DNA from 3 places in the Serratia plymuthica genome. Region 2 is predicted to be linked to each of the others. Evidence: predicted binding sites of a transcription regulator. Region 2 holds the regulator's gene; each other region holds the start of a gene.

Region 1 (7,919 bases), 470 kb from region 2:
AGTGCGCTGTTTTGTGCATATATTTTGATATTCTTGCCGGGTTTAACAGAAACATGGACAAAATTGATCATCATCGCCGTAAATGGCTGGCGTTAGGTAGCGCTGCCATGGGTATAGCTCTGCTCCCTGGGCAGGCTTTTGCCAGCCTTTCTACTTCACGCCCACGTATTCTGGTCGTAAATAACATGCATACGGGCGAATCGTTGAAGGCCGAATTCTTTGATGGGAAAGGTTATAATAAAGACGAGCTGGTTCGTCTTAATCATCTTTTCCGTGATTACCGCGCCAATAAGGTTAAGCCGATCGATCCCCGTCTGTTTGATCAGCTCTATCGTCTGCAAGGTCTATTGGGTACCAACAAGCCGGTGCAGTTGGTTTCAGGTTACCGTTCTCTGGATACCAACAACGAGCTGCGTGAGCGCAGCCGCGGTGTGGCCAAGCACAGCTATCACACCAAAGGCCAGGCGATGGATTTCCATATCGAAGGTATCCAGTTGAGTAATATCCGTAAAGCGGCGTTAAAAATGCGCGGTGGTGGTGTAGGATATTACCCACGTAGCAACTTTGTACACATCGATACCGGCCCGGTGCGGACCTGGTAATCGCTGTACACCATTGTGAATAGCGCCAGCCTGCGAGGGTGTGGCGCTGTTGTCGTTGGAGCCTTATGAAATACCAAATTATTCCCGTTACCGCCTTCAGTCAAAATTGTAGCCTGATCTGGTGTGAAAGCACGCGACAGGCGGCATTGGTCGATCCCGGTGGCGAGGCAGAAAAATTGAAGGCCGAAGTGGCGAAACAGGGCGTTACGATCACGCAGATCCTGCTGACGCACGGCCATCTCGATCATGTAGGTGCCGCAGCGGAACTGGCTGAGCATTATCAGGTACCGATTTACGGCCCGGATAAGGAAGACGCTTTCTGGCTGGACGGCTTGCCGGCGCAGAGCCGGATGTTTGGGCTGGAAGAGTGCGCGCCGTTGACGCCGACCCAATGGCTGCAAGAAGGCGACAAGGTGCAGGTGGGCGAGATGACGTTCAACGTGTTGCATTGCCCTGGCCACACGCCTGGCCATATCGTCTTTATTAATGAAAAGGCGCGGCTGGCGCTGGTGGGCGACGTGCTGTTTAACGGCGGTGTAGGCCGTAGCGATTTCCCGCGTGGCGATCATCAGGCGCTGATTAACTCTATTCGTACCAAGCTGTTGCCGCAGGGCGATGACATGGCGTTTATTCCAGGCCATGGGCCCATGTCCACCTTTGGTCAGGAGCGTGAAACCAACCCGTTCCTGCGCGAAGAGCCGGCTATTTGGTAAGGTTATTTCCCGGCAGAAATAACTAAGGGGCGCTAAAAGCGCCCCTTTTGTATTTGCAGCAGCAACGTTTTACAGCACGGCGACGATGGCTTCGCACAGCGGCGCCATATTGTCCGGCGTCATGCCCGCAACGTTGATGCGGCCGGAGTTGACCGCATAAACGCCAAACTCTTCGCGCAGGCGCAGCACCTGCTCTTTGCTCAACCCGCTGAACGAGAACATACCGTTCTGGTTGATGATAAAGCTGAAGTCCTGCTCTGCGCCTTTCTCTTGCAGCGTATTGACGAACAGCTGACGCATGCGATGGATACGCTGACGCATATCGGTCAGTTCCTGTTCCCACAAGGCACGCAGCGCATCGTCGCCCAGGATGGTCGCCACGACGGCGGCACCGTGCGACGGTGGGTTGGAGTAGTTGGCGCGAATAGCGGCTTTCACCTGGCTGAAGGCGCGATCTGCGGTTTCTGCATCGGCGGCTACGATCGTGCAGGCACCGACGCGTTCATTGTACAGGCCGAAGTTCTTCGAGTAAGAACTGGCGACGATCAGTTCCTGGTGTTTGGCGGCGAAAATACGCAGGCCCTGCGCATCTTCTTCCAATCCTTTCGCAAAACCCTGGTAGGCGAAGTCGAACAGCGGCAACCAGCCGTTGGCGACGGACAGCTCTGCCAGCTGCGCCCACTGCTCGGCGGTAGGGTCGATGCCGGTCGGGTTATGGCAGCAGCCGTGGAACAGCACCACATCGCCGGCCTGAGCCTGTTTCAAGCTATTCAGCAGGCCATCGAAATCCAGCGCATGGTTGGCGGCATCGTAGTAGGCGTATTCCAGGACTTCCAGGCCAACGGCGCTGAACACGTTTTTGTGGTTCGGCCAGCTTGGGTTACTGATCCAGATGCGTTTTGCGCTGGTCTGGTTGGCGATAAAGTCCGCTGCCACACGCAGGCCGCCGGTGCCACCAGGTGTTTGCGCAGTACGTGCACGCTTGTCGGCGATGATTGGGCTTTGTTTGCCGAACAGCAGCTCTTGCGTGCAGTTGGCGAACGCAGGGATACCTTCAATGCCGAGATAGTTTTTGGTGGTTTCATTTTCCAGCAGATATTGCTCAGCTTTTTTCACGCTGGTCAGCACCGGCGTTTTACCGGTTTCGTCTTTGTAAACGCCAATACCCAGATTGATTTTATTAGGGCGGGCGTCCGCGCGGAAAATGTCGGTCAGACCCAGGATTGGGTCGGCGGGTGCAGCAGTGATTTTTTCAAACATGTCAGGTGCTTCCATGGCTCGGAGTTAAGCAGACAGAAGCATCAGGGTAGCGCCAGTTATGCGCTTTGCCAACCGTTTGCGAGAAAAACACATCGATCTTGTGAAGGGGGCTGGTTCGGCATAAAAAATGAGGGAGAAGGGGGCGTTGGCAGAATAAAAAGTTACTCGCGGCATAAAAAAAAAACAGGGCCGAAGCCCTGTTTTTTCACTGACTCGGCAAAAATGTTGCCGTTAAGCCATCAGATTAGAACTGGTACTGCAAGCCAACACCAACGATGTTGTCGGTAGAGACACCGGCAGCTTTGGTGTAATCGGTGTCGTCCAGCAGGTTGATTTTGTAATCAACATAGGTGGACATGTTTTTGTTGAAGTAGTAGTAGGTGCCTACAGAGATGTATTTAACCAAATCTGCATCGCCGCCAGAGAACTTAGCACCGTTGCCTGATACTGAATCCAGGTGTTTGCCTTTGGATTCCAGGTATGCCAAGGATGGACGCAGGCCGAAATCGAATTGATACTGAGCAACCAACTCGATGTTTTGAGTTTTGTCGGCAACTTGATCGGTGTTACCAAATGGCGTGGTGTTACGGGTTTCACCGTAGATCGCAGCCAGGTAAACGTTGTTCGCATCGTATTTAGCACCGAAAGCGTAAGATTCAGCTTTGTTGCCGCTGTGGATCGCTTTCTGCTCGTCGGTACGGTTCGAAGAAGAGTAAGCACCGGTGATGCTCACGCCAGCGCCGATGTCGTAGGCAGAAGAAATACCGAAGCCGTCACCGTTCTGGGTGTTACGCTTGCCTTCGCCGCTACGATCGTTCTGGTTTTTGCCTTGGTATTGCAGCGCGAAGCTCAGGCCATCAACCAGACCGAAGAAATTGTTGTTACGATAAGTTGCCAGGCCATTAGCACGACCAGTCATATAGTTATCGTTATTGTAGAAGGTATCATCGCCGAACACTGGCAGTTGGTCAGTGTAAGCTTCTACATCGTACAGTACGCCGTAGTTACGACCGTAGTCGAATGAACCGTAGTCACCGAATTTCAGACCTGCGAAGCCCAGACGAGTCTTGGTGCCTTTGGTGCCATCTGATTCAGCATGGTTAGCCTGAACGTTGTATTCCCACTGGCCGTAACCGGTCAGTTGGTCAGCAATCTGAGTTTCACCTTTGAAGCCGAAACGAACATAGGTCTGATCGCCGTCATCGCCTTTGTTATCGGAAAACTGGTGGCGTGCGTCAACTTTGCCGTACAGATCCAGCTTGTTGCCGTCTTTGTTGTAGATTTCAGCTGCGTTTGCTGCACCAGCAGCTAACAGAGCCGGGATTACCACTGCAAGAATGTTGCGCTTCATCATTATTACCCTCATTGGTGTTATTCGGACACCTTTGCCACTGCCGCCAATAATTCTTTTGGAACTATTGTAGATAGATTGGTGTCGTCCTGTGTCTGCACGCAGTGTTCCATTCGCAGGCGGGTTAATCTAGAACGAAAATGCTACCAATGTCCTAATGAGGTTTCAAAAGGAAAGTATATGTAACAAAATGTAATGTTTAGGGAACTTTGTGACGCGGGTCAATATTAAAAAATGCGAAGGGCCAGCAAAGCTGGCCCTGGTTTTGTAACTAAATTATTTGGAAATGTTTAGACTGATTAATTAAAAGCTTGCGTTACGCGGTGTGCGTGGGAACGGAATGACATCACGTACGTTTTGCACGCCAGTCACATAGGCGATTAAACGTTCAAAGCCTAAACCGAAACCGGCATGAGGAACGGTGCCGTAGCGACGCAGATCACGATACCACCAGTAATCTTCTTTATTCAGACCCATAGCTTCCAGGCGCTGATCCAATATGTCCAAACGTTCCTCACGTTGGGCACCACCGATGATCTCGCCAATGCCAGGAGCCAGCACGTCCATGGCCGCGACGGTTTTGCCGTCGTCGTTCATGCGCATGTAGAAAGCTTTGATGTCTTTCGGGTAGTTTTTCACCACCACCGGCGCTTTAAAGTGTTTCTCGGCCAGATAACGCTCATGTTCGGAAGACAGGTCGATGCCCCAGGATACCGGGTTTTCGAAGGTCTGGCCGGAGGCGATCAGGATTTCCACCGCTTCGGTGTAATCTACCTGGGCGAAATCGGAAGAAACAAAGCGCTTCAGGCGCTCAATCGCATCTTTGTCCACACGCTCGGCGAAGAACTGCATGTCATCCATACGCTCGTTCAATACGGCCTGGAACACATACTTCAGCATTTTTTCCGCCAGTTCGGCGATGTCTTCGAGATCGGCAAACGCCACTTCCGGTTCGATCATCCAAAATTCCGCCAGGTGGCGGCTGGTGTTGGAGTTCTCTGCGCGGAAGGTTGGGCCGAAGGTATACACTTTCGACAGCGCACAGGCGTAGGTTTCGCCATTCAACTGGCCGGAAACGGTCAGGAAAGCTTCTTTGCCGAAAAAGTCCTGGCTGAAATCAACCGCGCCTTTATCGGTGCGCGGCAGGTTTTCCAGGTCGAGCGTCGAAACCCGGAACATTTCGCCGGCGCCTTCGGTATCGGAGGCGGTGATCAGCGGGGTGGAAACCCAGAAGAACCCGTTCTCGTGGTAGAAACGGTGGATCGCCTGCGCCAGCGTATGACGCACGCGGGCCACGGCGCCGATCAGGTTGGTGCGTGGGCGCAGGTGAGCCACCTCGCGCAGGTACTCGATGCTGTGGCGCTTGGCCGCCATCGGGTAAGTGTCCGGATCGTCAACCCAGCCAACGACTTTGATGGCGGTCGCCTGCAGTTCGAAACTCTGGCCTTCGCCCGGTGAGGCAACGACTTTGCCGGTGACTTCAATCGAACAGCCGGTGGTCAGATGCAGCACTTCATCCTGATAATTCGGCAGAGAATTATTAACGACGGCCTGTAACGGATCAAAGCAGGAACCGTCATAGACGGCCAGGAAGGAGATACCAGCTTTAGAATCTCTCCGGGTACGCACCCAACCGCGTACGGTGACTTCACTGTCAACCGCAGCACGGCCTTGCAGTACGTCGACTACAGGCACTACGCTCATAGATTTCTCTCTTTATAATTTGGTTTGGAAATAGCTTACAACCCAACAATATGGGGATGCTGCTATGTTACTTGCCGCGATGCAGAGCACAAGCAGAAATCGCCGGATTGGTGCAACATTTCTTGGGGCTGGGCGAAAAGGGAGCGACGGAAAGTGTCTTAATAAACGATAAAAAGCCGGCCTGAAGTTTTCGGCCGGCTTTTTATCGTTTGCAGCGGCTGGCCGCTTAGCTGGCTTTCTTCACCAGTGGCAGATCGAAGGCTTTGCGCAACGCCTTCACAAAGGCCTGATCCTGGCAGATGGTTTTACCCGGGCTGTCGGACAGTTTAGCCACCGGCTTGCCCTTGCATTCGACCAGTTTGATGACGATATTCAGCGGTTTCACGCCCGGAATGTCACAGGTCAGGCGCGTGCCGATACCGAATACTAGGTTGATGCGCTGATAGAAGTGGCGATAAAGCGCCAATGCCTTGTCCAGATCCAGGTTGTCGGAGAACACCAACGTTTTGCTCATCGGATCGATACCCAATTTCTGGTAATGCGCGATGGCTTTTTCACCCCATTCAAACGGGTCGCCGGAGTCATGGCGCAGCCCCTGATAACGCGGCGCGAACTGCGGGCCGAAATCGCGCAGGAAGGCGTCCATGGCGATACAGTCGGTCAGCGCGATGCCGAGCTGGTCTGGGTACTCGTCCAACCAGGCCTGCAATGCTGCGCGCTGGCTGTTGGCCAGCACCGGGCTTATCTGTTGATGCGCCTGGAACCATTCATGCGCCTGGGTGCCCACTGGCGTCAGGCCGAGTTGATGCGCCAGATCGTAATTGCTGGTACCGACCAGGTAAGGGAATTCGTTTTTCAGCGTGCTGACGATCGCCTGCTGCACGCTTTTGGAGAAGCGGCGGCGGGTGCCGAAATCCATCAGTTTGAAGCGGGAGATATCCACATCGGCGCTCACGGCTTTGAACTGCGCCAGTTTGCTGCGCAGATGCGCTACCGCCATGTCCGGCGTGACCTGCGGCGAGCGGTGACGGTGCACCACTTCGCTGATCACCGCCAGCAGGGGGACTTCCCACAAAATCACTTCGCGCCACGGGCCGGCAATGCGGATATGCAGTCTGCCGTCGCGATCGTCGATCTGAACCTGCTGCGGGTCATAGCGGAAATCACGCAACCAGCTTAGGTAGTCCTGGCGGAAGAAAGGCAACCCTGAAAGATAGCCAAATTCAGCCTCGGTCAGCGCCAGTTGGCTCATCAGCGCGACTTGCGCACGGATTTCGTCGGCATATTCGCCCAGCAGTTCATCACCACGGCAGCGAAATTCCGCCGCCACGCTGATCGCGGGGTAGCGATGGAACACGGCTTGCTGCATATGAAGCTTGTAAGCGTCAGTATCAAGCAGCGATGTCAAAATCGGGGAAGCGTATTGAGTCATAGCGCGTTACTGCATCCTCGTCAGGCGCGAGTCCAAATCCGGATAGTCATAAAAAGTTGAGCGAGTATACCCGGATTATCCTGTTATTGAAGCTGCATCACACCACAAATCGCCGGAGCGGGTCGAGGATTAAACGTGCCTTTATGTCGGCTTGCCGTCAGGTTTCCGGCAGAAAAGCCAGATAAGCCTGTAAGGTGAATGACTTAGCCTAATTAGTCATAAAAATTATAATGTTAATTATTTTAAACAACAATTCAGATAAAACCGGTTGGCGTGTGAATGCTGATCCGATCCTTACCGTTTTTCTTGCAGAAATAGAGCGCTTCATCCGCCTGTTTGATCGCCGTCGGCAATAGCCCGAGGCTGTTTACCTGGGCAATACCGCAACTGGTCGTGAAACTCACGGTTTGCCCGTCGTCGAGGGTGAGGGCGAGCTGGTGGGTACGCTCGCGCAGCTTGGACATGATTTCTCGCGCATTCTCAAGCGTGCAGTTGCCGAGGATCACGGCGAATTCTTCACCGCCATAGCGGCAAAAAATGTCGCTGGAGCGGAAGGCGTCCTGCAGCAATTTGCCGAAGGCCACCAGTGCACGGTCGCCGATATCATGCCCGTAGTTGTCATTCAGTTTTTTGAAATTATCGATATCAATCAAACAGAAGGCCAATGGGTAGCTGCGCGCTGCCAGGGATTCGCATTCGCGGAAGAACTTGCGGCGGTTATAGATATTGGTCAGAGGATCAAGAAACGAAGAGGCTTCCAGCTCTTTGATCAACAGATGTTTTTCATTTTCCAGCGTCACCTTTTCCAATTGATACTGTTTTAGCTGTTTAATGGCGTCGCTGATGGCGATTAACTC
Region 2 (7,919 bases):
TCAGAAAGAAGAGGCTCACATGTTCACCGGTATCGTACAAGGCACCGCGCCGCTGGTCGCCATTGATGAAAAATCCAACTTCCGCACCCATGTCATCGAGATGCCTGCGGAACTGCTGCCAGGGCTGGAGCTCGGCGCGTCGGTATCCCATAACGGTTGCTGCCTGACCGTCACCGCGGTGGAAGGCAACCGCGTCAGTTTCGATTTGATCAAAGAAACGTTGCGCCTGACCAATCTCGGCGAGCTGGCTTTGGGGGACGTGGTCAATATCGAAAGGGCAGCCAAATTCAACGATGAAATTGGCGGCCACCTGATGTCCGGCCATATTATCTGCACGGCGGAAGTCGCCAAGATTTATACCTCCGAAAATAACCGCCAGGTATGGCTGCGCATGCCTGACGCGGAACTGATGAAATACGTTCTGCATAAAGGTTTTATTGGCATTGACGGTATTAGCCTGACGATCGGAGAGGTGGTGAATAACCGTTTCTGCGTTCATCTGATCCCGGAAACGCTTGAGCGCACCACGCTGGGCAAAAAACGCCTGGGTGACAAGGTGAATATTGAGATCGATCCGCAAACGCAGGCGGTGGTAGACACCGTTGAGCGGGTGTTGGCGAGCCGCGAAGCGGCAATGGCGACGGCGAGCGCGCTGGCGCAGAAGATCTGACGGACAATAACCACAGAGGAGTAACCGCGTGAAGTTTTATGGGAAAACGTTAATGTTAACGGCGCTGCTGGCGCTGAGTGCCTGTAGCAGTTCACCCGAGCAGGGCGCGGCCAATCAGGCCGTTGATGCGGAAAGTGATACCTGCGGCGCATCGCAATACCAGAGTTACGTCGGTAAACCGATGTCGGCGCTGGAAGGCGTTCAGATTGAATCTCAGGTACGCGCTATACCGTACAATTCGGCCGTTACCATGGACTTTAACCTGCGTCGTCTGAACTTCCTGGGCGATAGCGATGATAAAATCATTCGGGTTTATTGCGGCTGATATACCCGTCGTCTTTCAGGTTGCAGCGTTGTTGCCTGCACTCAATTACGTGGCCCATCCTTGGGCCACGTCCCTCAAAAGGCCACTGCCAGCAGCGTTCAAATCTGCTCCCGGCAAATTTGTCACCCCGGCGACTTAGTTAAGCAAGTGCCTGGCTGCAGATCGAAATCCATAGGGCATGTTTTTTACTCTGCAGGATAATCAGCGCGGGACGCGGATACCGCCTTCAATGCCTTTCGGGCTAAGCACTACCTGCCACAATTGGATATCGCGCGCACGGAATGCCCCGGCACAGGCGTTCAGATAATAGCTGAACATACGTTCGAAACGCTCGGAATAACGTTGGGCCAGCTGCGGCCAGGCCTGCCTGAAGCGCTCGTACCAGACCATCAGCGTGCGATCATAATCGGCGCCAATATTATGCCAATCCTCCATCACGAAACGCCCCTCGCTGGCTTTGGCTATTTGCGTGATTGAAGGCAGGCAACCATTAGGGAAGATATATTTGTTGATCCACGGGTCAACATTCATATCTGTCCGGTTCGAACCAATGGTATGCAGCAGGAAAAGGCCGTCCGGTTTTAAATTACGCTCCACCACCTTGAAGTAGGTGCGATAATTTTTGGGGCCGACGTGCTCAAACATGCCGACGGAGACAATGCGATCAAACTGCTGGTACAGATCGCGATAGTCCTGTAGCAGGATTTCAACGTCCAGTCCGGCGCAGCGTTCCTGCGCCAGCTTTTGCTGTTCTGCGGAGATGGTGACGCCCACGACGGAAACGCCGTAGTTTTTCGCCGCAAAGGCGGAAAGGCCGCCCCAACCACAGCCGATATCCAATAATTTCATGCCCGGCTGCAACTGCAGTTTCTCGCAAATCATTCGCAGCTTGGCTTCCTGCGCTTCTTCGAGCGTGGTTGCCTCTTTCCAATAGGCGCAGGAATATTGCATATAGGGATCGAGCATCAGCGTAAAAAGATCGTTTCCCAGATCGTAATGTTCTTTACCGACAATCCAGGCGCGTTTCTTCGATTGCAAATTGGTTAATCGCGCGGCGGCAATACGCAGAGTGTCTTTCAAATGATGCGGGAGTTTCTTTTCAAGGCCGGCGCTGACTACGCGTTGAAAGAAAATATCCAGCCGTTCGCATTCCCACCAGCCGTCCATATAACTTTCGCCCAGACCGAGAGAACCTTCCTGCAGCACGCGTTTAAAAAAATTAGGGTTTTTAACCTGAATATCGAAAGGGCGTGAGCCGTTTATTTCAATACCGGCCATGCTGAGCATTTCATGAGCGATACGGTACCATGGGTTGTCTTGAATGCTCACATCTTCTATACACGATGAACTCATAGCTTCTCCATCACCTTCTTCTGACTTATGACCCGCCAGAAAATAGCTTAGACAATTTCTGCGGGCGCATACGTTTACCTGCGGTGAAAAGTCACCGTGGCGTCTGATATCCGACTATGAACAGAGGAAAATTTTAAGAAGACTCCAGCGCAATAGGCACAGGATAAACAAATCCTTAAAAAAGTGTGACGCCTTACGCGTACACAACAGCTACTTGTGATAATAAGACTACAAAAGTGTTATTTTAAAAGGTCGTTTTTGAGTATAGGCTTGCCGAGGCGCTGACTCAACCGTAAATCGCACTCGGCAAAAATATTCTTTAAGTGATTATTAATTCTGGTAATTATGACGCAGGGTTAGCATGTTCCTGGCGCGTCGCCTGTGCATCATCAATCACTTTTCCCCGTTGCAACATATACCCCAACGCGGCCAATACCACCGTTGAAACCATTACCGTTACCGTCGCCAACAGCGGTTGGGCAATAAAGGCCGAAACCAATAGGCTGGCGACAAAGCATAAACCCAACTGCAATGTATTTTGCAGGGCTGCGGCTTTGCCGGTGCCTTCCGGGAAGGGCATCAACGCATTCGCCACTACGATCGGGTAGCAGGCTCCGTTGACCAGCGCCATTAGACAGAATGGAATCAATAATGTGGTCAGCGTAGGCTCGGTCATTGTTGCTACCAGATATAACGCCACCATGCTGATGCCATAACCTACCAGCAGCCACGGCAGCAGGGTGTTGCCATTGATGCGATTTAACGCCGTACGGCAACCGTAACCGCCCAATAAGAATGCCAGCGTCTGCGGGACATAGCTCAGGCCAATGTCATTGGGGCTGTAACCCATATCGCCAAGAATAAACGGCGAGCCGGTGAGCCAGGCAAAAAAGCCGGCAGAGCAGGCGGCAAAGATGGTGACGTTACCGCTGAATACCGGCGATTTCAGCAGTTGGAAGAAGCTCAGGGTGTTTTTCCGAGTGGCCAATGGCGCGCTTTTGGCGCTTTCCTTCAGTAACAGCGTAGGCAGCAGCAAAATGACGGTGATACCCAGCAGAACGGCGAAAATTGCCCGCCATCCCATGTGGTTCAGCAGCCAGGCGCCGACCAGCGGCGCCAGCGCTGGCGAAAGTGCCACCAGCGGCATAATGGTGGCGAATACGCGATTGGCCTTGCCTTCACGGTAGCGGTCAATGACCAACGCTTGCCAGGTGACGGCGGCTGAGCACACGCCGATCGCCTGAATAAAGCGCAATGACCACAACTGGACGGCATTCTGTACCCACAGCATGCCGAGGCAGCCCAGGGCAAACAGCGCCAGGCCAATCAGCAGCACGGGTTTACGGCCCAAATTATCGGAGAGCGGCCCCCAGAGCAGTTGAGCAAAGGCAAAACCGGCCAGGAAAATGCTCAGGCTGGCGCTGATTGCACCGGCGGAAATTTGCAGATCCAGCTGCATGGCGCCAAAGGCGGGCAGATACATGTCGGTGGCCAGGTAACCCAGCATGCTCAGGCCGGCAAGATAGAACATAAAACCAAAGGAATTTCGCATGGTATTTCTCATTAATATTTTATTGTCGCAGGTTTTTAGCGCCGGCAAGTGTATCCGGCTGGATCTCTGCTTGTGAAACGGTAATATTTGCGAAGTGCTGTTAAAAAAATTGAAGGCAAACCATGTGGTCTGAATATTCTCTTGATGTCGTGGACGCGGTCGCCCGCACCGGCAGCTTCAGCGCGGCGGCGCAGGAACTGCACCGGGTGCCTTCGGCGGTGAGCTATACCGTTCGGCAACTGGAACAATGGTTGGCGGTGCCGTTATTTGAACGGCGTCATCGTGATGTAGAACTGACGCCGGCCGGCCTGTTATTTATTCAGGAGGCGCGCGGTGTCATCAAAAAAATGCTCGACACGCGCAGGCAGTGCCAGCAGGTGGCCAATGGTTGGCGCGGCCAATTAAAAATTGCGGTGGATATCATCGTCAAGCCGCAGCGCAGCCGACAGCTGGTGTTGGATTTTTACCGCCATTTCCCCGATGTTGAGCTGCTGATCCAACCGGAAGTGTTTAACGGCGTCTGGGATGCGTTGGTGGACGGCCGCGCCGATATGGCGATCGGCGCTACGCGAGCGGTGCCTGTCGGCGGCGGTTTTGCCTTTCGTGACATGGGCGATATGCGCTGGTTGTGTGTCGCCAGCCCGCAGCATCCATTGGCGGCGTTGGAGGGCCTGCTGAACGACGATCAGCTCCGGCCTTTTCCTTCCCTGTGTCTGGAGGATACCTCGCGCAATCTGCCCAAACGGGTCACCTGGACGCTGGACAACCAGCGGCGGTTGGTGGTGCCGGATTGGGCATCGGCGGTGGATTGCTTGTGCGCTGGCTTGTGTGTCGGCATGATGCCGGCGCATCAGGTGCTGCCGTTGGTACAACGCGGCGAGTTGGTGGCGCTGCAACTGCAACAGCCGTTTCCCGCCAGCCCATGCTGCCTGACCTGGCAGCAGAATACCCCATCGCCGGCGATGGCCTGGTTACTGGACTACCTGGGGGACAGTGAAACCTTGAACCAGGAATGGCTGAGCGAAGTGGCGCCGGAAACCGCCTTGGTTCCCGGCGCTGGCGACTAGCGGCGGTAATCGATAAAGGGGCCGTCGGCGACCGAGCGGCGTTCAACCAGCTTCGGATGCACTTCAATGACCTGCGACTCTTCACGCTTGCTGATGATGCGATCCAGCAGCATGGTGAACGCCATCTCACCCAAACGCTCTTTGGGCTGGTGGATCGTCGTCAGCGCCGGGGTGAAATAGCGCGCGTTGCGCACGTTATCGTAGCCGATGACTGAAATGTCCTGCGGTACTCGCAGCCCCAGTTCATCGGCGGCGCAGATAGCGCCCATCGCCATGATGTCGCCGCCGCAGAATACCGCCGTCGGGCGTTGTTTCTGCGACAATATCTGATGCATGGCCTTGTAGCCGGATTCCGGTTCGAAGTCGCCCTGAACAATCCACTCGTCGCGCACCTCGATATTGGCTTCTTCCATGGCTTTCAAAAAGCCCTGATGGCGGCCGCCGCCGGTATTGCGCGCCAACTGGCCCGGAATGGCGCCAATATCGCGGTGACCACGCTCGATCAGATAGCGGCCGGCCAGATAACCGCCTTCGAAGGCGTTATCGATGATGGTATCGGTAAAATCACCGCGTGCGGCGCCCCAGTCCATGACCACCATGGGGATATTACGGTAATCTTCCAGCATCCCCAGCAATTGATCCGGGTATTCAGAGCACATCACCAGCAGGCCGTCGACGCGTTTTTGCGCCAGCATCGCCAGATAAGCGCGTTGCTTGTCCAGGTTATTGTGCGAATTACACAGGATCAGCGTATAGCCTTTGCTGTAGCAGCTGTTTTCCACCGCCTCGATCACTTCGGCGAAATAGGGCGCTTCGCTGGAGGTGGCCAGCAGGCCAATAGATTTGGTGTGATTGACCTTCAGGCTGCGCGCCACGGCGCTGGGAGAATAGTGCAGCTCTTTGATCGCGGCCCCAACGGCCGCTTTGGTCTCTTCGGCGACGAAACGAGTCTTATTGATGACGTGCGAAACGGTGGTGGTGGAAACGCCAGCGCGTTTGGCCACATCTTTAATCGTTGCCATGTAAAGAATGACTCCTGAACTCACATGTTGCAGCATGTAAGTGTGATGTTAATCGTTTGCCTGCGTAGATCCTTCTTCCAAATAAACGAAGCTGAGTTTTTAGTGTGTTGAAGTCGTCAGCGCTTGGTCAGGAGGGGCATTTTTGCCGGTACGCAGTTGTGAACTGCGAATTTTGTCCCATATTGAGCCAAAGTGGAAGAGGTAATCAGTATTATAAACCGGGAAATGATAACAAGATTTTATTGTCTAACTGTGGGAAAATGGGTTGACGCATTAATTGTGTGCCTTTTACCCTTGGGAAATCCCGTCTGAAAAGGAGTTGTAATGGATACCGATCTGAAAATGTCACTGTTCACGACTGTGTGCGCGCTGGCCGTTATTATTGCTTTTAGCTTCACTGCGGCGTTGAACTGATCCCCGGTTGTAACACAGGCGCAGCTCGCTGCGCCTGTTCGCGTTTTCCTGCCATTACGTCTTCTTGCAAGCCTCCAGCCACACCAATGCCCGGAAATTTCACCTGCGGGTTCGCAAAACTGTTCTCAGAGCGCGGTGAAAGCACAGAAGGCGTCGCTTGCGAGGAGGGCGGCCGGCGGGAGAGCGCCAGCCGCGGAGGATATTATCGAATGGTTTTCGGCGTTACTACACGGCGTGCGCCGATATAGTGGTTTTGCCAGTAGTCGTTGTCCAACTGGCTGATACGGATTTCCTCGCCGGTACGCGGTGACTGAATGAATTTGCCGTTGCCCAGATAGACGCCGACATGATCGGCCATGCCGCGGTTGTTGATGCGGAAGAACACCAGGTCACCGCTTTCCAGTTCGTTTTTCTTGATCGGCGCCGCATCGCGCAGGTGATACATTTCGTTGGCGGTACGCGGCATCTTGATTTTCACGACGTCTTTATAGGCGTAATAAATCAGGCCGCTGCAGTCGAAACCGGTTCTTGGCGAGGTGCCGCCCCAGCGATAAGGTTTGCCCATTTGATCCATCAGCTTGGCCATGGCGGTTTGCTTGGCGTGCTGATAGCGCTTTTTGTGCGCCGGGCTGAGTTTCAATGGCTTATCGTCACGCACCAGTTTGGCGGTGGCCATACCGGCTTCCCGATGGCGGCCATAGCCTTTTTTGTAGCCCTTTTTCGGTGGGGTTACTTTGATTTTGGCTATTTTCTGGGTTGAGTGTTTCGATTTGGCGCTAACGATCTTTTTAGCGGTTTTTTCTGTTTTGGCTTTGGAAACCTTGGCAGTTTTTGGCGTAGCAGTGACTTTCACTTTTTTGCTGGCCTTTGCCGCTTTCTTTTTCTTGCGGTCATCCGGACGAGCTTCATTAACGTGGCTTTTGCGCTGCTCGGCGGCAACACGCGCCTGTGGCGCAGCGTGCGCCAGATTTAAGAATAGCTGTGTAAACAACAGCACAAAAAGCGTAAGAATTAAACGCATGTCGACGTTACCAACCTTGGCCCCGGAACAGATATCGAAAGAATGACAGTATTCCCCAATTTCGCCATATAAAACAGCGAAGAACTCATAAATGATAATCCATATTGTGAGAAAACGTTAACGACAATTTTTTTGCTGAAAAATCAATCCATTGATGTATAAAAAATCGCCTTTTGCCGCTGCGGGAATTATTAAATGGGGCTGTGCGGCGGAAAAATATATTAGTGAAATGGTCGGATTAAAAATGTTATTCTGAGCGTATGTTTTAACCGGAATGGCCTGGCCGGTGAGACGCGATTGGCAACGGGGAAATGCCCTTGCAAAAGATGGCGTTTTCTTGCGACTGTTCCAGCCGCTACAATAGCCAGTGTGATGCATGTTGTAGCCATGAGATGTGGCTTGAGGAAGCGATAAATGACGACGATTGAAAAAATTCAACAGCAGATCGGTGAGAACCCTATTCTGCTGTACATGAAAGGTTCACCGAAATTGCCA
Region 3 (7,919 bases), 2.7 Mb from region 2:
GAACCGGCGCATCGAAGCGGAACAAGCCGCTCAGCCAGTCCAACAGAGCGCTGTCGGCGAACAGGCTGGTGATGGCAATGACCAGCGAGGCCAGTGCGGCGAGAAAGGTATAACGCGCCAGCCGCCGCCAGTCGAAAGGCTGCACTTCCACATGCTGCAACAACTGTTCTTGCTGTTGCGCCGTCAGCGCGCCTTCGCCGACCCAGCCGTTCAGGGCTTTGCGTACCACGGCGGCGTTCTTCTTGCTGAATTTCATGTTTCTTATCCCTGATAACATCGCTATTCGTTCAGTATATACCCGTCGCATTTCAAGCCGCAGCGCTCGACGCCGTTCCCGGTCGGCAGGGGCGAATATATTCACTCCGGTTAACGCGGGCGCAGCATGCGGCGCACCTACTGTGTATAATGCCCGCCGCAAAAGCGCACGAGGAATTATGCGATGACTGAATATAACGATGAATACTGGATGCGTCAGGCGTTGCTGCTTGCCCAGCGTGCTCAGGAAGAAGGCGAGGTGCCGGTGGGTGCGCTGCTGGTGCTGGACAATCAGGTGATTGGCGAAGGCTGGAACCGGCCGATTGGCCGCCACGATCCTACCGCGCATGCGGAGATCATGGCGCTGCGGCAGGGCGGAGCGGTGTTACAGAACTATCGCCTGTTGAATGCCACGTTGTATGTCACCCTGGAGCCGTGCGTGATGTGCGCCGGCGCAATGGTTCACAGCCGCATTCGTCGGCTGGTGTATGGCGCGGCCGATGTGAAAACCGGTGCGGCAGGGTCGCTGGTGGATATTTTGCGCCATCCCGGCATGAACCATCAGGTGGAGATCGCTTCAGGCGTGCTGGCGGACGAATGCGCCGCGACGCTGAGCAACTTTTTCCGCCTGCGCCGCGAGCAGAAAAAAGCGCTTAAGCTGGCGCAGCGCGCGGCGGATAAGCCGGAGTAATCAGTGGTTAAGCGCCAGTTCCGGTATAACGACCGGATAGCCTTTCCCTAACGCCTCCTGTTCGGCCGCTTCCTGCGCCGCCTTCCTCTCTTTTTCTTGCAGATAGCCGACCAGGCTGACCTGATAGCGGCGAATGTTTTCCACGTAGTTATAAGCTTCGCGTCCGCGCGCATAGCCGTAGGTCAACTGCGGGTAATAACGTTTTTGGCTGAGCATCGGCAGGCGCTGTTTGACGTCCACCCAGCTGTCCGGGTTGCCTTTTTGCATTTTGGTCAGCTTGCGGGCGTCGAGCATATGGCCCCAGCCCATGTTGTACGCCGCCAGCGAGAACCAGATGCGTTCGTCTTCCGGCACGCTGTCGGGCACCTTGGCCATCAGCCTTTGCAGGTAAAGTGCGCCGCCCTGAATGCTTTCCTCGGGATCCAGACGATCGTTGACCCCCAGGCCGTCGGCGGTGGCCCGCGTCAGCATCATCAGGCCGCGTACGCCGGTAGGGGAGGTGGCCTGCGGGTTCCAGTGCGACTCCTGATAGGCGATGGCCGCCAGCAATTTCCAGTCGATCTCATTGGCGTATTTTTCAAACAGCGAGCGGAAGGTCGGCAGCACCGAGTCGATGGCCGACAGGAAGGTTCTGGTATCGACGTAATCGAAGCTGCCGACGTGGCCGAGATACTTCTCTTCCAGCCGCGCCAGCGTGCCGTCGTCTACCATCTGGCTATAGAAATCCAGCATCGCCGCATACAGGCTGTCGTCGTTGCCGCGCTTCAGATACCAGGTGACCGGCTCTTCATCGGTGACGTCGAACGCGACCGCCAGTTGCGGATGGATGCGCTGCAGCAGGGCGATAGTCACGGAGTCGCCGAGGGTATAGTCGAGCTTGCCGTCGGCCACCTGTTCCAGCAGCTCTTTGGAGGTCAGGTCGCTGGAGGCTTCCCAACTGAGGTCCGGGAATTTACTTTGCTTAAGCTGCTTCAGCGTGCTGACGTGCGCGGAACCGGAGGCGACCGCCAGCTTGCCTTTAATATCGGCAAAGGTTTTTGGCCGTGGGGTGCCCAGGCGATAGACCAACTGCTGGGATACGGAATAATAGGCCGGACCGGTGCGTGCGCGGCTGAGGCGATCCTGGTTGTAGATCAGGCCGGCGGCCAGCAGATCGGTGTCGTCATCGTCCAGATCGTCAAACAGGTCATTGATATTGTTGTGCGGGATCACCACCAGCTTCACGCCCAGGTAGTTGGCGAAGCGCTTCGCCAGTTCGTAATCGAGCCCACCCGGCCCCTGTTTGGTGGTGAAATAGGTTAGCGGCGTGTTCAGCGTACTGATACGCAGCTCGCCACGGGATTTGATCTCTTCGAGCTGCCCTCCCTGGCCACCGCGCCAGGCAATGTTGGGCCACAGGGCGAGCGCCAGAAGCAAGGTAACAACACCGATGAGAATGTAGTTTATTTTTAGGCGTTTCAAATAGTTATCCAGTGGTGGTACGGGTGCTCCGGTGACCGGGGGTCAGTCTTTTCTTATGGTTAAATCACCAGTGCGGGAGCATTTTGCGCAACAAAACGCCAGCGTGCAACTTTATTGACACGTTATGACAATTCGAGGGGGCGAACAGCTTTTATCAATAATAGCTGCGCAAACGGTTTCGTCGGCGGCGCAGATTCTCTATAATGACGCGCGTTTTCCCCTGTTGCGCCCAAAGAAGTGCTGAAGTCAGTTGCTTCGAAGACGAGAGAACTTTGATTATGGAAATACTGCGTGGTTCGCCCGCTTTGTCGGCTTTTCGTATTACCAAACTGCTGTCCCGCTGTCAGGACGCTCAACTTCCGGTCAGTGATATCTACGCCGAGTACGTCCACTTTGCCGATGTTAATGCACCGCTAAGTGCCGAAGAGCATGGCAAGCTCACGCGCCTGCTCAAGTATGGCCCCTCTCTCGCCGAACATGCCCCTGAAGGCCGCCTGCTGTTGGTGACGCCGCGTCCGGGTACCATTTCACCCTGGTCTTCCAAAGCCAGCGATATCGCCCACAACTGCGGTTTGAAGCAAGTGGTGCGGCTGGAGCGCGGCCTGGCGTTTTACGTCAAGGCGCCGACGCTGACCGAAGCGCAGTGGCAACAGCTTGCCGCGTTGCTGCACGATCGCATGATGGAAACGGTATTCAGCGAACTGCAGCAGGCAGAACAGCTTTTTGCTCAGCATCAACCGGCGCCGTACCAGGCGGTGGACGTGCTGGGAGAAGGGCGCAGCGCGCTGGAACAGGCCAACCTCAAGCTGGGGCTGGCACTGGCGCAGGATGAAATCGACTATCTGCTGAATGCCTTTACCGGTCTGGGGCGCAACCCGACGGATATCGAACTCTATATGTTCGCGCAGGCCAACTCCGAGCACTGCCGCCACAAGATTTTCAACGCCGACTGGATCATCGACGGCGAACAGCAACCCAAATCGCTGTTCAAAATGATCAAAAACACCTTCGAGCAGACGCCGGATTACGTACTCTCTGCTTATAAAGACAACGCGGCGGTCATGGAAGGTTCTCAGGTCGGCCGTTTCTTCGCCGCGCCGGAAAACGGCCAGTATGACTACCATCAGGAAGACGCGCATATCCTGATGAAGGTGGAAACCCATAACCACCCGACGGCGATCTCCCCATGGCCGGGCGCCGCTACCGGTTCCGGCGGCGAGATCCGTGACGAAGGCGCCACCGGCCGCGGCGCCAAGCCCAAGGCGGGCCTAGTGGGCTTCTCGGTTTCCAATCTGCGTATTCCCGGTTTCGAACAGCCGTGGGAGCAGGACTTCGGCAAACCGGAGCGCATCGTTACCGCACTGGATATCATGACCGACGGCCCATTGGGCGGTGCGGCGTTCAACAACGAATTCGGGCGTCCTGCGCTGGTAGGCTACTTCCGTACTTATGAAGAGCAGGTCAACAGCCACAACGGCGTCGAGCTGCGCGGCTACCACAAGCCCATCATGTTGGCGGGCGGTATCGGCAACATCCGCGCCGATCACGTGCAGAAGGGTGAAATCACCGTGGGCGCCAAGCTGGTGGTGCTCGGCGGCCCGGCGATGAATATCGGCCTGGGCGGCGGCGCGGCTTCTTCCATGGCGTCCGGCCAGTCCGATGCCGATCTGGACTTCGCCTCGGTGCAGCGCGACAACCCGGAAATGGAACGCCGCTGTCAGGAAGTGATCGACCGCTGCTGGCAGTTGGGCGAACAAAACCCGATTCTGTTTATCCACGACGTGGGTGCCGGCGGTCTGTCTAACGCCATGCCGGAACTGGTCAGCGACGGTGGCCGCGGCGGCCGTTTCGAACTGCGCGATATCCTTAACGACGAGCCGGGCATGAGCCCGCTGGAAGTGTGGTGCAACGAATCGCAGGAGCGCTATGTGATGGCGATTGCGCCGGCGCAGATGGCGCAGTTTGACGAAATTTGCCGCCGTGAGCGCGCACCTTATGCGGTGATCGGCGAAGCCACCGAAGAGCTGCATTTGACGCTGAACGACAGCCATTTCGACAATCAACCGATCGACATGCCGCTGGACGTGCTGCTGGGCAAAACGCCGAAAATGACGCGTGACGTGACCAGCCTGCAGGTCAAGGGCGAACCGATCCAACGCGCGAATATCACCCTGGAGGATGCGGTAAAACGCGTTCTGCATTTGCCGGCGGTGGCAGAGAAAACCTTCCTGATCACCATCGGCGACCGCACCGTAACCGGCATGGTGGCACGCGACCAGATGGTTGGCCCGTGGCAGATCCCGGTAGCCGACTGCGCGGTGACCACCGCCAGCCTGGACAGCTACTATGGTGAAGCGATGTCGATCGGCGAACGTGCGCCGGTTGCCTTGCTGGACTTCGCCGCCTCCGGCCGCCTGGCGGTAGGGGAAGCGTTGACCAACCTGGCAGCGACCGAAATCGGTTCGCTCAAGCGCGTGAAGCTTTCCGCTAACTGGATGGCGGCAGCCGGTCACCCGGGTGAAGACGCCGGCCTGTATGCCGCGGTGAAAGCGGTGGGCGAAGAGCTTTGCCCGGCGCTGGGCATCACCATTCCGGTGGGCAAAGACTCGATGTCGATGAAAACCCGCTGGCAGGAAGGCGCAGAGCAGCGCGAAATGACCTCGCCGCTGTCGCTGGTGATCACCGGTTTTGCCCGCGTGGAAGACGTTCGTCATACCGTGACGCCGCAACTGCGCACCGATAAGGGCGACAGTGCGCTGTTGTTGATCGACCTGGGCAACGGCCATAACGCACTGGGCGCTACCGCACTGGCGCAGGTTTACCGCCAACTGGGCGACAAGCCGGCCGACGTGCGCAATGTAGAACAGCTGGCAGGCTTCTTCAACGCCATGCAGCAACTGGTGGCCGATCGCGCGCTGCTGGCTTACCACGACCGTTCCGACGGCGGCCTGCTGGTTACGCTGGCGGAAATGGCGTTTGCCGGCCACTGCGGCGTGAACGTGGATATCAAAGGGCTGGGCGACGATGCGCTGGCAGCGCTGTTCAACGAAGAGCTGGGCGCGGTGATTCAGGTCACAGCCGACCGGCTTGAAGCGGTACGGCAGGTGTTTGCTCAACACGGCCTGACGGACAATGTGCACCACATCGGCAGCGTGCAGGCCGGCGATCGCTTTGTCATTACTCAGGGCGACAAAGCGCTGTACAGCCAAAGCCGCGCCACCCTGCGCACCTGGTGGGCGGAAACCACCTGGCAGATGCAACGCCTGCGCGATAACCCGGAATGCGCCGATCAGGAGCACCAGGCCAAGCAGGACGAGCGCGACCCGGGTCTGAACGTCAAGCTGACCTTTGCGCCGGAAGAAGACATTGCCGCGCCTTACATCGCCAAGGGCGCACGCCCTAAAGTGGCGGTGCTGCGCGAGCAGGGCGTCAACTCCCACGTTGAGATGGCGGCAGCCTTCCACCGCGCCGGCTTCGATGCGGTAGACGTTCACATGAGCGATCTGCTGGAAGGGCGTCGCGATCTGCAAGATTTCCATACGCTGGTTGCCTGCGGCGGTTTCTCTTACGGCGACGTACTGGGCGCCGGCGAAGGCTGGGCGAAGTCGATTCTGTTCAACGACCGCGTTCGCGACGAATTCGAATCCTTCTTCCACCGTCCGCAGACCCTGGCATTGGGCGTGTGCAACGGTTGCCAGATGATGTCGAACCTGCGCGATCTTATCCCCGGCGCCGAACACTGGCCGCGTTTCGTACGCAACCTGTCGGATCGTTTTGAAGCGCGTTTCAGCCTGGTGGAAGTGGCGGCCAGCCCGTCGTTGTTCATGCAGGGCATGACAGGTTCACGAATGCCGATTGCCGTATCCCACGGTGAAGGGCACGTTGAAGTGCGCGATGCCGTGCACCTGGCGGCGCTGGAAAGCAGTGGTCTGGTGGCATTGCGCTTTGTGGACAATGCCGGCCAGGTAACGGAAACCTATCCAGCCAACCCTAACGGTTCGCCGAACGGCATCACCGCAGTGACCAGCAGCAACGGCCGCGCGACGGTGATGATGCCGCATCCGGAACGCGTATTCCGTACCGTGAGCAACTCATGGCACCCGGAAGAGTGGGGCGAAGACAGCCCGTGGATGCGCATGTTCCGCAACGCCCGCAAGCAACTGGGCTAAGCGGTTACCGCGCGGTAACGAAAGGGGGCGCAAGAGATTGCGCCCCCTTTTTACTTATTGCGCCGGTACCGGTTTGCCGCTGTCGGCATTTTGCGACAGCGCACCTTTTTCATGTCTCTAAAAAGAGACACTTAACTCATTGATTTTTAATAGTGAAAAATTAATTGGCTTAAGTTGTCGGTTTTTGACGACAGGGTGGTTGTTTTTTAAACGCCTGCCGGCGAGGCAATTTGAGTCCATTGGCCATGTTTTTATTTATTTTCTAGTTTATTCAATGCGTTAATAAATATGTTGAAAAGTTGGCATGCTAAGTGCATTATTCTCCCCAGTTGCTCATTCAACTTTTTATGATGGCCCCGTATTTAGACGGGAAATTTGCCTCATAAGCCTCCGAATGATGCCAAAGAAATGGTGCCTATCGTCCAACCAAACCGATAACAGACGCGTAAGCGGCTTTATCAAGCATCGGACGACACGTGGAGTGAGGCACCGCCTGTATCCAACTGTGATGAGTGTTCATCAATCCCGGATACTTATGGATGCTATTCGTCCTGTTCGATGCCAGCCTTGTGCTACATCACCCTGGGGACGAGATTCAAGGGCATCCACACTTTCTTGCGATGGGGCAGTCCTGCCCCAGCGTCAAATACCTTTCATACTCGACGTTGCATCTGTGTTGCCTGCGCTTGTGCGCCTTGACGCAACGCCAATTATTTTGGGTATTACGATAGGTCCGAACACAAACCCCCCATCCTCACCGCTCGGCTTCCCCTATTTTCCTGACGCTCCGCTGAACGCCGGGCTTTCCTCTCACCGGTGACTCGGTTAGCATCGGAGCAGATGAGAGACAATGAGATGATTTCGTTGAAAAGATGGCGTTTATTCCCCCGCTCGCTGCGTCAGTTGGTCCTGATGGCGTTTCTGCTGGTGCTGCTGCCGCTGTTGGTGCTGGCTTATCAGGCTTATCAAAGTCTGGATCATCTCAGCGCGCAGGCCGCAGACATCAACCGTACCACGCTGGTGGATGCACGGCGCAGCGAGGCGATGACCAGCGTGGCGCTGGAGATGGAGCGCAGCTATCGTCAGTATTGCGTGCTGGTGGATCCCACCCTGGAGCGGCTGTACCAAAATCAACGTAAACAGTATTCGCAGATGTTGGACGCCCATGCGCCGATCCTGCCGGATGAACGCTATTATCAAACGTTGCGCAGTCTGCTGACCCAACTGGCCGCGATTAAATGTCAGAGCAGCGGGCCGGATAAACAGGCATCGACTCTGCTGGAGTCTTTCTCGCGCTCCAACGCCGAGATGGTGCAGGCCACCCGCGCCGTGGTGTTCTCGCG

The links. The regulator PurR, encoded in region 2, represses purine synthesis genes. The targets are predictions, from matches to a motif close to CANGCAAACGTTTGCNTG.
Region 1: a site for PurR is predicted at 2,641-2,658, ahead of JK621_RS07300 (amino acid aminotransferase). Genes of this name have one in related genera too.
Region 3: a site for PurR is predicted at 2,573-2,590, ahead of purL (phosphoribosylformylglycinamidine synthase). Genes of this name have one in related genera too.

Annotation. Positions count from the first base shown of each region.
Region 1 is NZ_CP068771.1:1,546,649-1,554,567, forward strand. Features, by position in the region: gene JK621_RS07290 (YcbK family protein) at 54-602, shown strand; gene JK621_RS07295 (MBL fold metallo-hydrolase) at 668-1,315, shown strand; gene JK621_RS07300 (amino acid aminotransferase) at 1,385-2,575, opposite strand; gene ompC (porin OmpC) at 2,820-3,929, opposite strand; gene asnS (asparagine--tRNA ligase) at 4,230-5,630, opposite strand; gene pncB (nicotinate phosphoribosyltransferase) at 5,857-7,062, opposite strand; gene JK621_RS07320 (GGDEF domain-containing protein) at 7,317-7,919, opposite strand, start outside.
Region 2 is NZ_CP068771.1:2,019,105-2,027,023, forward strand. Features, by position in the region: gene JK621_RS09640 (riboflavin synthase subunit alpha) at 20-670, shown strand; gene JK621_RS09645 (I78 family peptidase inhibitor) at 699-995, shown strand; gene cfa (cyclopropane fatty acyl phospholipid synthase) at 1,197-2,348, opposite strand; gene punC (purine nucleoside transporter PunC) at 2,692-3,900, opposite strand; gene punR (DNA-binding transcriptional activator PunR) at 4,023-4,967, shown strand; gene purR (HTH-type transcriptional repressor PurR) at 4,964-5,989, opposite strand; gene JK621_RS09670 (YnhF family membrane protein) at 6,314-6,403, shown strand; gene JK621_RS09675 (C40 family peptidase) at 6,606-7,424, opposite strand; gene JK621_RS09680 (Grx4 family monothiol glutaredoxin) at 7,839-7,919, shown strand, end outside.
Region 3 is NZ_CP068771.1:4,691,798-4,699,716, forward strand. Features, by position in the region: gene JK621_RS21910 (DUF2157 domain-containing protein) at 1-256, opposite strand, end outside; gene tadA (tRNA adenosine(34) deaminase TadA) at 440-946, shown strand; gene mltF (membrane-bound lytic murein transglycosylase MltF) at 947-2,407, opposite strand; gene purL (phosphoribosylformylglycinamidine synthase) at 2,686-6,576, shown strand; gene JK621_RS21930 (sensor histidine kinase) at 7,432-7,919, shown strand, end outside.